4 regions of the Oceanisphaera sp. W20_SRM_FM3 genome follow, and region 1 is predicted to be linked to each of the others. Evidence: predicted binding sites of a transcription regulator. Region 1 holds the regulator's gene; each other region holds the start of a gene.

Region 1 (3,150 bases):
ATCGGCGATTAAGTCCTGCACATCTTCGATGCCGACCGATAAGCGCAGCAGTTGGTCGGTAATACCGGCGGTCAAACGGTCCGCTTCTGGCATGGCCGCATGGGTCATAGTGGCAGGGTGGGCAATTAAACTTTCTACGCCGCCCAACGACTCTGCCAAGCAAAATAGCTGCAATTCGCCCAAGAAGGCACGCATGCCCGCTTCCTCTACGTTCAGCTCGAAGCTGAGCATGGCACCAAAGCCTTTCTGCTGGCGGGCCGCGACTGCATGGCCTGGGCTATGGGGCAGACTAGGATGATAAATGGCGTTAACCTCGGGGCGAGTCTGCAGATAGGCCAAGATGGCATCCGCATTTTCGCAGTGTTGGCGCATACGCACCCCAAGCGTGCGCAGGCCACGCAGCGTTTGATAGTTATCAAACGCCGGCCCGGTTACGCCTAAGCAGTTAGCCCACCAGCGCAGCTCTTCCGCCAAAGTCGCATCGGCGGCAATCACGGCCCCACCCAGCGCATCCGAATGGCCATTAATGTACTTAGTGGTGGAGTGCACCACTAAGTCGGCGCCCAAGGTCAGTGGCTGCTGTAAAATCGGCGATAAGAAGGTGTTATCTACCACGCTGAGTGCGCCTACTTTTTTGGCCGCCGCACACAAGGCGGCAATGTCGACCACCCGCAACAAAGGGTTAGACGGCGTTTCAATCCACAGCATCTTCGGTTTTTTCGCCATGGCCGCGGCTAACGCGACTTCGTCGGTTTGATCGACGTATTCCACCTTAAAGTGGCCTTTTTTGGCGAAGGCATTAAACAGACGATGGGTGCCGCCGTAGCAGTCGTGGGGCGCAATCAGTAAATCATCGGCGTTTAATTGCGAGGTCACGATCAGGTTGATGGTGCCAGTGCCGCTGGCCGTTACCGCACCGCCGGCGCCTTTTTCTAATTTGGTGAGCGCATCAATTAAGGTTTGGCGGGTCGGGTTGCCCGAGCGGGCGTAATCGAAACGACGTTGTTTGCCAAAGTCTTCAAAGGAGAAGGTGCTGGTCAGGTAAATAGGGGGAACCACGGCACCATGCTGGGTGTCCGTATCAATGCCGGTGCGAACCGCATTAGTTTGAGTCTGGTATTCTGGCATATCCTCTCCTTTGCCCACTGGCAGCCTTATTTTTAAATATGTTTTTAAATCTATCGTTTTCAGTATTTTGTGATTAGATTTGCTATTGCTTACGCGCACAGTAACTCAGCACGAACAGGCCGTCAAGCCACCTAGACGGCTAGAGACTTAAGCCGTTGGATTGCCAACATAAGGTGTAGGGGTTACAATCTCGCGGTAATCTTTACTTTTGATAACTTGATGCAGATAGATAATGGATGCGGGTAGATAATGAAAACTGAATGGAACGGCGACTATATCAGCCCTTACGCCGAACACGGCAAAAAAAATGAACAGGTAAAAAAGATTACCGTGTCCATACCTCTCAAGGTATTAAAAATATTAACCGATGAGCGCACACGGCGGCAGGTGAACAATTTGCGCCATGCCACCAACAGCGAGCTGCTGTGTGAAGCATTCTTACATGCTTATACCGGCCAGCCTTTGCCACAAGATGATGACTTGCGTAAAGACGTGTCCGATCAGATCCCTACTCGGGCGCGCGATATCATGGCAAGCCTTGGCATTGAGATTGAAGACTTCGACGTCGACGACGCAGAATAAACCACGTAAAAAAACCGCAGTTAGCTTAATGCTGACTGCGGTTTTTTTGTGTCTAATTTTTAGCGCCATAGGCGCTACGCTGTCCTTATCGCCATCACTTGTTTATCAACAGAGAGTTGCGACGGGCACGACAATATCTGTGTTTAACTGTTCGCTGACGGCTTACCGCTGCCGCAAGGCTACTATTTATCCCCATTACCCTGCGGATTACACAAGATTTCGGGCCAGTTCAGTTCAGGATCGCCCATGGTGATAAAGTTGGGGTTAATCAGGGTGTCACGCTGGTTATAACTTAAAGGCTGTAAGTAAAGATCCACGATACGCCCGCCCGCCTCTTCGACTATGCACTGGGTCGCGCCCGTGTCCCACTCACCGGTAGGGCCAATGCGCATGTAAATATCGGCGCCGCCTTCGGCGACTAAGCAAGACTTAAGCGAGCTCGAACCCAGCGGCACTAGCTCATATTCTAAATCCGTGATCAGACGCGCGCGCACCCAGTCAACATTTTGCCGACGACTCACGGTAATGCGCAGCGCTCGCAGCGGTTGACTCGCATCATAATGGCTGGCGCTGATGCGCTGCGTTTGCCCATTAGCTTCTTTAAAGGCGCCATGGCCGCTCACCGCGTAATACAAAAGATTGTTCACCGGACCGAAGACCACGCCCAGCACCGGCTTGCCGTGCTCAATTAAGGCTATCATGGTCGAAAAGTCACCGCTGCCGGCAATAAACTCCTGAGTGCCATCCAATGGATCTACCAGCCAATAGCGCGGCCAGCTGTTGCGCTCAGCCAATGAAACTTCACAGCCTTCTTCTGACAACACAGGAATATCGGCAATCTCTCGCAGCGCCTGCTTTAAAAACAGGTGTGCAGCCAAGTCTGCATCCGTGACTGGGCTGTTATCGTCTTTATTCTGTGCTTGATAGTCGCCGCTATGGTAGAGCGATAAAATTAACGCCCCCGACTCACGGGCGGCCAAAATCACGCTGGGCAACAAGGCAGAAACATCCATATTTACTCCTTTTTATTGAGCCAATTTTGCAGCAAGTAGACTCCACAAATGCTGCGCGCTTCACTGAAGTCAGGCCTTGCCATCAACGCATCCAGTTGATCTAACTGCCAAGGCACCACATCAAGTGGCTCCGGCTCATCCCCTTCTCTTTGCTCAGGATACAGATCCCGTGCCAATAAGATATCCATGCGGCTACCAAAATAGCCCGGCGCCAGCGTAACTTGCTTTAACGGGATAAGTTGCTTGGCGCCATACCCTACCTCTTCCATCAACTCTCTGTTACCGGCTTCAAAGGCATTTTCGCCGGGATCTATCAGCCCCTTAGGAAAACCCAGCTCGTAACTGTCGGTGCCGGCGGCGTATTCTCGGATCAATAAGATGGTGCTTTCATCCAGCATAGGGATCAGCATAACGGCGCCACGGCCGC
Region 2 (3,150 bases), on a different contig from region 1:
AATAAAATGATAAAGGGAATGGAGCGGCCGATATTTACCACAGCTCCCAGAAACCAGTTAAGGGTGGCGTGTTGCCAAATTTGGCCGGGCTTACTCACGTGCAGAGCCACACCTAGGGGAATGCCAAACAAACAGGCGAGCGCCCCCGAGCCAAAGGTCATCAGCAAGGTTTCCCAAAACGCGGATAACAACAAATTAATCATGGCGTCGGACATAACCTAATACCTCTACTTGGATCTTATGGTCTTGCAGGTAAGCCAATGCGGCCTGTGTTTGAGCAGGCTCGCCTTCGAGCTCCGCCAGCATAAAGCCAAACTTAACGCCGCCTGCATATTCCATGTCGGCACTTAAGATGCTGACATCCACACCCAGCTCACGGCTTAAAATAGAAATCAGCGGGCTATCGACGGTTTCGCCACTAAAGCCAAGGCGCACCAAAGGCAAACTGTCGGCGCAGGGCTCGGCCTGTAAGCGAGTTTGATAATCTTCCGGAATGCTCAAATTAGTGGTGGAAGCAATAAAACGGCGTGCCAGTTCTGTTTTCGCATTAGCAAAAAACCAAGCCACTTCGCCTTGTTCGATTAGCTCGCCGTCACTAATGATCGCCACCCGGTCACAGATGGTTTTGACCACCTGCATCTCGTGGGTGATCAGCAGTATGGTGAGACCAAGCTTGCGATTTAAGTCTTTAAGCAGTGCCAAAATTGATTGCGTCGTATTAGGGTCCAGCGCCGAGGTGGCCTCATCACATAACAACACATTAGGCTTAGGCGCCAAGGCGCGGGCGATGGCGACCCTTTGCTTTTGTCCGCCCGACAGCGCATTAGGATAAGCGTTAGCTCTGTGGCTTAAGCCTACTAACTCTAATAGCTCCGCCACTCTGACTTTAATTTGCGCTTTATTCATGCCGGCCAGCTCGAGCGGCAAGGCGACGTTGGCCGCTACGGTACGGGACGACAACAAGTTAAAATGCTGAAATATCATGCCGATTTTGCGTCGTGCCGCCGGTAACTGATGTTCTTGCAGCTGGGTTAAATCTTGGCCGTCGACTAAGATTTGGCCACTGGTGGGGCTTTCTAACATATTCACGCAGCGGATCAGCGTGCTCTTACCCGCGCCCGACTCGCCGATTACGCCCATAATTTGGCCGGCGCTCACTGCTAGGTTAATGTTTCGCACCGCATGCACGGCCTGTTTGCCGTCGCCGTAGCGTTTACTGATATTGATTAGCTTGATCATCAATGGATGAGCCTTTGCGGTAAGGTTTTCACTATTTTAACAGAACACAATTTTAACATAATACAATAGTGACAAGTCACAAAAGTATGACCAATAACGGCTGATGCTAAGCCGTCTAGATGTCTGAGTCAATGCAAAATACACTCTGTTTATTATAAGGTGAAGCCCGTCTCTTTCTTGCTTAGCGAGGCTCAGGTAGGCTAGGGTGCTCACAGCGTTATTTCCACGCTTTCAGGGAAAGAATTTAAGGAAAACAATGGCTCAGTATTTTTTGCGGCGCTTATTGCTGCTGATCCCGACTTTTTTGGGGATCACCCTAGTGGTGTTTGCCATTACCCGTTTCGTGCCGGGCGGCCCCGTCGAGCGCATGTTGATGGAAAGTCAAATGCAAAGCAGCGAGTTTAGCCAAAGCTCGCGTGGCAGCCAGATGCTCTCGGCGGAACAAATTGATGAGCTAAAAGCCTTCTATGGCCTAGATAAGCCGGTGTTCGAAGCCTATCGCGATTGGCTAACTAAGTTGGTGCAATTAGACTTGGGCGAGTCGAGCCGTTATTTTTTGCCGGTGTGGGAGCTGATTAAAGAGCGCCTTCCGGTGTCCGCCTTCTTTGGCATCTGTACTTTTATCCTCAGTTATCTGATCTCTATCCCGCTTGGCATCCTCAAGGCGCTGAAACATAACAGCCGCTTTGATAGCATCAGCTCTATGCTGATCTACGCCGGCTATGCACTGCCCGCTTATGTGGTGGGCATTTTCTTGCTCACGATTTTTGCTTTTCAGTTGGGCTGGTTTCCCATGGGCGGCTTCGTAGGCGATGACTTCTACTACTTAGAAGGTTTCTGGCCTAAGGCGCTGAACTTGTTTCATCACGCCTTCTTGCCGTTAATCGCTTATGCCATTGGTGACTTTGCGGTGCTGACCATGACCATGAAAAACAGCCTGATGGAAAATCTGTCGGCGGATTATGTACGCACCGCCGTCGCTAAGGGCTTGCCGTTTCATAAGGCCGTCACCCGCCATGCGCTGCGCAACAGCATGATCCCCATCGCCAGCCATTTTGGTAACGTGATTTCGGTATTTTTCGCCGGCTCTTTCTTAATCGAGGTGATCTTTAATATCGACGGCCTTGGCTTGCTAGGTTACGAGGCAATAGTAGAGCGCGACTATCCGGTGGTGATGGGCATCTTGGCGGTCACCTCCTTGATGATGTTAGTGGGTAATATTTTATCGGATATCTGCGTGGCGATGGTAGATCCTAGGGTGCGCTTCGATGGCTAATTTCTTCTCAGACGTTACGGTAAAAAAATGGCGCCGCTTTCGCGGTATTCGTCGTGGTTATTACGCCTTTTGTTTATTTATGTTGATGGTCGTGCTGGCGGTCACCGCCGAGCTGTGGGCCAGCAATCGCGCTTTAATCGTTAACTATGAAGGCCAGCTGTATTTCCCCAGTTACGGAGAGGTGATCACCGGCAACACCTTTGGTTTAGGCTATCAATACGAAACTAACTATCGCGAGCTCAAAGCCCTGTTTGCCGAACAAGCGAGCGCAGAACAAGCCAATCCAGAACTCACAAATGCAGACTTAGGCCAAAGCAGCCAATCAAATAACTGGGTGTTATTGCCCGTTGTGCCTTGGAGCCCCTATGAGCAAGATTACAGTGCCAGCGGTTATCCGCCCACGGCACCCAGCGCGGCGCAGGGCCATTATCTAGGCACAGATAGCTCGGGCCGGGATATTTTAGCGCGACTGGTATATGGCTTTCGCACCGCTGTGGGTTTTGCCTTTATCGCACTCACCGCCAGCTACGTAATTGGCGTGCTGTTAGGTTGCGCCATGGGTTTTGTGGGGGGCAAGTTTGACTTGTTCTTTCAGCGCTTTATTGAAGTTTGGTCTCAGGTGCCGTTCTTGTATG
Region 3 (3,150 bases), on a different contig from region 1:
TTCCTAGCGATCATGGTATTGGCTTTGCGACTTTCTTGTTATTCGCTTGCTATCGTTTTCCGCGACGTTACTTATACGTGGTGGCGCCGTTAGTCTTTTTACTCGCCATGCCAAGAGTCATGTCGGGGGCTCATTGGTTTACCGATTTTATTTGCGGCTCAGTTCCCTTGGCTTTGATTACCGGTGCTTGGTTATTTCATACGCCGTTGGCGGAGCGCTTTACTGAGGCTATGGTGACACCCGTGGAGAAGTTGCTTACCAAGTGGCGATTACAAGGCTAAGCCCTGCGGGCAGCTGTCAGCAAAAAAACATCCTAAGGGCGACATTCATGTCGCCCTTTTTATTACCTTAAGCAGGCAGCGTAAAACGCTCGCTACAAGGCAATATATCGTAGTCGATCATTACCGTTTCATTCATTAGATGACGACGTAGCATATCTAAGGCGGTGAAGGCCAGTAAGCGGCGCTGTGATAATGGATCACGAAAGTGCATTTGTAAGGTTTGCACGTAGCAGCCTGAGGCCGTTTTTAATGCTACGGGCACGCCTTTAGAGCCGGCAGATCCTATAGCTAAGGTCAGCGGTCGGGCCGAGGCTTGTAGCCAGAGTGCTAAGTCTTCGGCTTCGTCTGGCAGACCGGCAAGATAGTGGCCTTCAAACTCGCGGGTGATGGTGCTGATGGTATCAGTTAGGCGACCACCGCTGGCATCTTCAAAAATCATTAAGTCTTTATCGACTAACATGGGCCCTAGGCTGGCGGTAAAGTCCATGTGATCTCGGGCAATCAAATGCGTACCAACTTGCGCGAGCAATTGAGCTTCGGCTTGCGCTATGGCCTCGGCATTCACAGTGTCGATGATAAGCTTCACTTCTATGGTCGGCAGATTCGCGCGATAGCCTAAGGCGATACCCGCAGGCCAAGTGAGGGCGTCTAACTTATCGCTTAAGCCAGACTCAGAGAGGCCAAACAGAAAGAAGCGTCGCACTTGGCTGCGGCCGTTTTGGCCCAGTTGATGACGCAACCGAGGCAGTATTTCCTCAGCCATCATCACCTTAAGTTCGGAAGGCACGCCTGGAGTAAAGAAAAAGGTGGCACGATTAAGCTTAACGGCGAAACCACAAGCGGTACCAACCGGATTATCAACTAACTCGGCGCCTTGAGGCAGCATGGCTTGCTTGCTGTTGCTCTTGGGCATTTTGCGGTTACGGCTGGCATATTTTTGCTGCATCACATCAAGCCAGTGTTGATTGAGCTCAAGGGGTACACCAGCGGCATCGGCCATGGCCTCTGCACTTATATCATCTGAGGTAGGTCCGAGCCCGCCGTTGACGATCACTATGTCTGCCTGATGACTGCGTTGCTCGAATAACTCGACTAAATCGGCCTTGTCGTCACCGACGGTGAAGCGACGGCGCACTTGCCAGCCTTGCTCAAGCAGTATTTGAGACAGCCAACCGGCATTGGTATCTGTGATTAAGCCGGTCAATACCTCATCGCCCGTGCTCACCAGTTCAATAACAGGTTCCATAATAGTCTTTCCTTTAAAGATGTTGCCCCGATATTAACGTATCTTGCGCCTTTGGCACACGTTGAGGATGACAAGATTGGCCACTTTGTTGTAGAGTTCTAGATGTCTAGACTTTCTTAGTTCCATCGTACTGGAGTAAGCTCATGCCCATTAGAATTCCCGATCGCCTGCCAGCGGCTAATGTCCTGTCTCAGGAAAATATCTTCGTGATGACGGAGACTCGCGCAGTTAATCAGGAAATTCGCCCAATGCGGGTGTTGCTGCTTAATTTAATGCCCAAGAAAATAGAAACTGAAAATCAGCTGCTGCGCATGCTATCTAATTCGCCGTTACAAATTAACGTCGACTTGCTGCGCATCGATGATAGACCCTCCAAGAATACGCCGCAGTCGCATCTGGAGAGCTTCTATCATGACTTCGAACAGATCAAAGATCAGTTCTACGACGGTCTAATTATTACGGGTGCGCCCTTAGGCTTGACCGATTTTTGTGATGTGGTGTATTGGGAAAAAATAGAGCAAATAGTGGCATGGGCGAAGAGTCATGTGACCTCAACACTATTTTTATGTTGGGCGGCGCAGGCAGGTCTAAAGATTTTATATGGTTTAGATAAACGCACGCGTTTAGAAAAGTTATCCGGCGTTTATGAGCACCAGAACTTAGGGAAATACGACCCCTTAGTGCGCGGTTTCGATGATGTATTTTTAGCGCCTCATTCTCGTTATGCGGATTTTCCGGTCGAACTGTTGCGGGAAAAAACCGATCTAAAAATCTTGGCGGCGTCCGATAAAGTGGGCGTCTATTTGGCGGCCAGCCCAGACGGTCGGCAAGTGTTTGTAACCGGCCATCCGGAGTACGACCCTCATACCTTGGATAATGAATACCAGCGCGATCTTGAGGTCGGCATAGCGCCGCAGATGCCAGAAAACTATTATCCAGAAGACGATGCAGCTAAGACTCCCCGTGCTACTTGGCGCAGCCATGGCCATTTGCTGTTTGCTAACTGGCTGAATTATCATGTGTATCAGTTGACGCCTTACGATTTAAATACCTTAAGTGCCACCGGTGAGGCATTGACCAGAGATTGAACGCGAGGGGGGAAAGCGTGAGGGGAAAGACGCTAACAGCCAACTGCACTGGTCTAATACAGATAACACTTACTTATTAATTGGTGGTTACGAGCCAAGAAAAAGCCCTTCACATCGTGAAGGGCTTTTTTATCGAGTAAAGAAGCTAAAGGATAAACCAGTATCTTGGCTATAAAGAGGCTGACTTATGTTTACCTTTCACATTTTACTCCTCACGCCTCACGCCTCACGCCTCACCGCATTAATCAATCGGAAAACCGGCTTTTTCTGCGGCCTTGGCTTTGTTGATAATGGGCGTTATGGTCATGCCTTGCACGATAATCGAGAACAGCACTATGGCGTAGGTCATCATTAAGATAACGTCGCGCAACTCAATCTGTGCATTGGCTCCGAGTTTGATACCAGCCGGAATGGATAGCGCCATGGCCAGCGATAAGCCACCGCGCAGCCCGCCCCAAGTAAGTATACGAATCGAGTATTTGTTATAACTACGAAAGCGACGAAAGCCCACGTACGGCAGGGCGACACTGATAAA
Region 4 (3,150 bases), on a different contig from region 1:
AGAGCCCAAGGTCTTTTTCCAATCCGTGTTCGCTTTAATGCCATAGCCATAGCAAATATGCACCGCAGTTTCACATTTAAGACCTTCCATGGCCCTTTCTAAAGCCGCAATTCCCCAATCATTTACTTCATCAAAAAACACGTTAAATGAAGGCTCATCAAATTGGATAATATCCACACCTGCAGCCTCTAACTCTTTGGCTTCTTGATTGAGTATGGCGGCGAATTCCCAGGCTAACTCTTCACGGCTTTTATAATGGGCATCATAAAGCGTATCTATCATGGTCATAGGGCCTGGCAGCGCCCATTTTATGGGTTGCTTGGTTTGCTGGCGTAAAAACTTAGCATCTTCCACAAACACTGGCTTTTGCCGACTCACAGCACCCACCACAGTAGGGACGCTGGCATCGTAGCGGTCACGAATTTTAACGGTTTTGCGTTTTTCAAAATCAACACCATCAAGGTGCTCAATAAAGGTAGTCACAAAATGTTGGCGCGTTTGCTCGCCATCACTGACAATATCAATACCTGCTTGTTGCTGCTCTTGCAACCACACACGTAACGCATCTTGTTTACCTGCAATTAATTCTTCACCTTCTAATCGCCAAGGTGACCAAATTTTTTCCGGCTCTGCAAGCCAAGAAGGTTTAGGTAAACTGCCTGCAGTAGAAGTAGGTAATAATATTTTCATCATAAGTACCGTTTATATTTTCGTTAATGATAAGACAGAATTTAAGAAGCGTAGCTAGCTGACCATTCTTCAAGAATGGCTTGATAGGGTTTGATGAAGTTTTCTTCAGTAAATTTCCCTTGCGCAACAGCTAAATGATTACGCTCTTCTCTGTCATAAACAATTTGCGTTAATGAATAATCTGAATTCTTTAAATTAGGCTTATATATTCTTCCGGCCGTAGCGTTAGCGTTATAAATTTCTGGGCGATAAATTCGTTGAAACGATTCCATGGTGCTGATGGTGCCTATCAGCTCAAGATTACTGTAATCGTTTAACAAGTCACCAAAGAAATAGAACGCCAGCGGTGCAGTACAATGAGGGGGCATAAAGTAGCGAACCTCAAAGCCCATCTTCTTAAAGTAGGTTTCAGTTAGCGATGACTCGTTAGGCTGATATTCAACACCTAAGATAGGATGCTGATTTTCAGTCTGGCGATAGGTCTTGTTATCCGACACACTCAGGCAGATCACAGGGAGTTTTTTAAAGTTCTGCTGGTAAGTATTTGAGCTTAAAAAATATTGGAAGAGCTTGCCATGCAGATCACCAAAATCCTCTGGCGCACTAAATTTAGCTTGGCCTTTGTTATGATCCAATAGCAAAACGCTAAAGTCATAATCTCGCACATAAGAGGAAAAGTTATTGCCTACAATGCCTGCAATACGTTGCTTGGTGATGTGATCAACAATATAAGTCTGCAAGATTTCAATGCTAGGAAAGGCAATCTCATTACCCTGTACCTTCATATCAACGGAAATGATTTCCAGCTCAACAGAGTAACGATCGGCTTTGGGGTTGTCCCAGTGCGCTAAGGCGTTGAAACGATTGTTGATCATACTTAAGGTGTTGCGCAAATTTTGTTGGCGGCTTTCACCTCTGGCCAAGTTCGCAAAGTTGGTCGTCACTCGTGTATTGTCTGAGGGGCGATAATTTTCGTCGAAATTAATGCTGTTGATAGCGAAGCTAAAGTCGTTGCTCATGATGTTTGGTATCCCTTTTCCGGCAATAAAACCTGAAGGTGTGCTGGCTGTTGCTGGGCTTACCGATTGCTCTAGCCCCTAGCTGCACCGTCTTTGTGGTTTATAGCTAATGAATAATCAACTCTAGTATTTTTAGCTGTCTGGATGTCTAGAGCTGCGAATAGCTATATTTATACAGGGATGCTGACATGAACAAAAGTGATCTTATTTCATCAATGCATGAGTAAAAATCATGGGTAACGCTAATCCCATGCTCTCTTAGGTAAGCGGCATGTGACAGTCACCGCTTGGACTCGCTTGCAGATGTAGCAGTATTCTTGAAAAAGTGTGGGTTTAAAGAAAAGACTGGGTCATTATCGGACGGTTTGCGCCTGAGCAATAAAATCACTCAGGTAATTAATCTGCTCTTCGCCTTTTCGTATTCCTACAAAGATCTGTTTTTTAATGCCTTGTTTACCGAGCCGCAGGCTTTTAATGGCCATGGTTTTAGCGAATTCATCCACGAGCCAACCCGGCAAGGCACACACACCTCTGCCCGCAGCTACCATCTGCAACATTATTTCCGTGGTTTCTATGGTCTTGTGTTTTTTGACCGTGCACTTGGCGGGATTTAAAAACTGACTGTAAATATCTAACCGCTCGGGTTCTACCGGATAGCTAAATAACACTTCTTCACTGAGTTGCTCAGGCATGATCGAGTCTTGCATGGCCAAGGGGTGAGATGATGCAACCACCAGCCTGTGTTCATAGTCAAATACCGGTATAAACGTCAAATTAGGTTTGTATAAGGGATCAGGCGTGACCAGAATATCTATCTCATAGCTGTGCAGCGCCCCCAAACCACCGAATTGAAATTCCTGCTTTACGTCAATGTCCACGTTTGGCCATTTTTCAAGATAAGGTTCAATCACTCTTAACAACCATTGATAGCAAGGGTGGCATTCCATGCCGATGCGCAGTGAGCCCATTTCGCCTTTTACTATCTGACTCAATAGCAGCTCAGTGTGTTTAAATTGCGGTAATACCCGACTGGCCAGCGTTAAGATTTGTTCACCAGCATGGGTAAGGCGCAAGCTTCTGCCTTCTTTTTGCCAAACAGCAGTTTTTATCTGGCCTTCTAATTTTTTGATGCTGTGACTCAATGCAGACTGGGATAAATTTAACGACTCGGCAGCTTGGGTTAAGGTGCCTTGCTCTTTTATTGCCGCCAGTACTTCAAGGTGAAACCGCTCCAACATCACTTAACTCCTGTCTTTAGTATGTAATTTATGAATATAATTCATGGATTATTGAGAATACATCATTATATTCATTCAACCAACACACTGGCACTGTCTAAAGCGATCCGCGGTTGAGTTATTTCTTACCTTAATCTCCCCGTAATTGAGCCGGAGGATTGTCGCCAGTTTATGGAGAATTAGATGGTTCAAATGCAACTGAT

Evidence for each region. Region 1 encodes MetJ, which represses methionine synthesis genes. Its sites were predicted from a motif close to AGANNTCTAGANNTCT; they were not measured.
Region 2: a site for MetJ is predicted at 1,349-1,364, ahead of metN (methionine ABC transporter ATP-binding protein MetN). Genes of this name have one in related genera too.
Region 3: a site for MetJ is predicted at 1,620-1,635, ahead of metA (homoserine O-succinyltransferase MetA). Genes of this name have one in related genera too.
Region 4: a site for MetJ is predicted at 1,844-1,859, ahead of ACEN2G_RS07325 (DUF1852 domain-containing protein). Genes of this name have one in related genera too.

What each region holds. Positions count from the first base shown of each region.
Region 1 is NZ_JBGQOP010000005.1:142,106-145,255, reverse strand. Features, by position in the region: gene metB (cystathionine gamma-synthase) at 1-1,128, opposite strand, end outside; gene metJ (met regulon transcriptional regulator MetJ) at 1,378-1,710, shown strand; gene cysQ (3'(2'),5'-bisphosphate nucleotidase CysQ) at 1,893-2,723, opposite strand; gene nudE (ADP compounds hydrolase NudE) at 2,726-3,150, opposite strand, start outside.
Region 2 is NZ_JBGQOP010000009.1:5,318-8,467, reverse strand. Features, by position in the region: gene ACEN2G_RS06725 (methionine ABC transporter permease) at 1-215, opposite strand, end outside; gene metN (methionine ABC transporter ATP-binding protein MetN) at 196-1,239, opposite strand; gene ACEN2G_RS06715 (ABC transporter permease subunit) at 1,496-2,515, shown strand; gene ACEN2G_RS06710 (ABC transporter permease) at 2,508-3,150, shown strand, end outside.
Region 3 is NZ_JBGQOP010000015.1:574-3,723, forward strand. Features, by position in the region: gene ACEN2G_RS09410 (phosphatase PAP2 family protein) at 1-281, shown strand, start outside; gene ACEN2G_RS09415 (CinA family nicotinamide mononucleotide deamidase-related protein) at 349-1,527, opposite strand; gene metA (homoserine O-succinyltransferase MetA) at 1,671-2,615, shown strand; gene ACEN2G_RS09425 (cation:proton antiporter) at 2,857-3,150, opposite strand, start outside.
Region 4 is NZ_JBGQOP010000010.1:26,275-29,424, forward strand. Features, by position in the region: gene ACEN2G_RS07320 (methionine synthase) at 1-690, opposite strand, end outside; gene ACEN2G_RS07325 (DUF1852 domain-containing protein) at 732-1,709, opposite strand; gene ACEN2G_RS07330 (LysR family transcriptional regulator) at 2,063-2,947, opposite strand.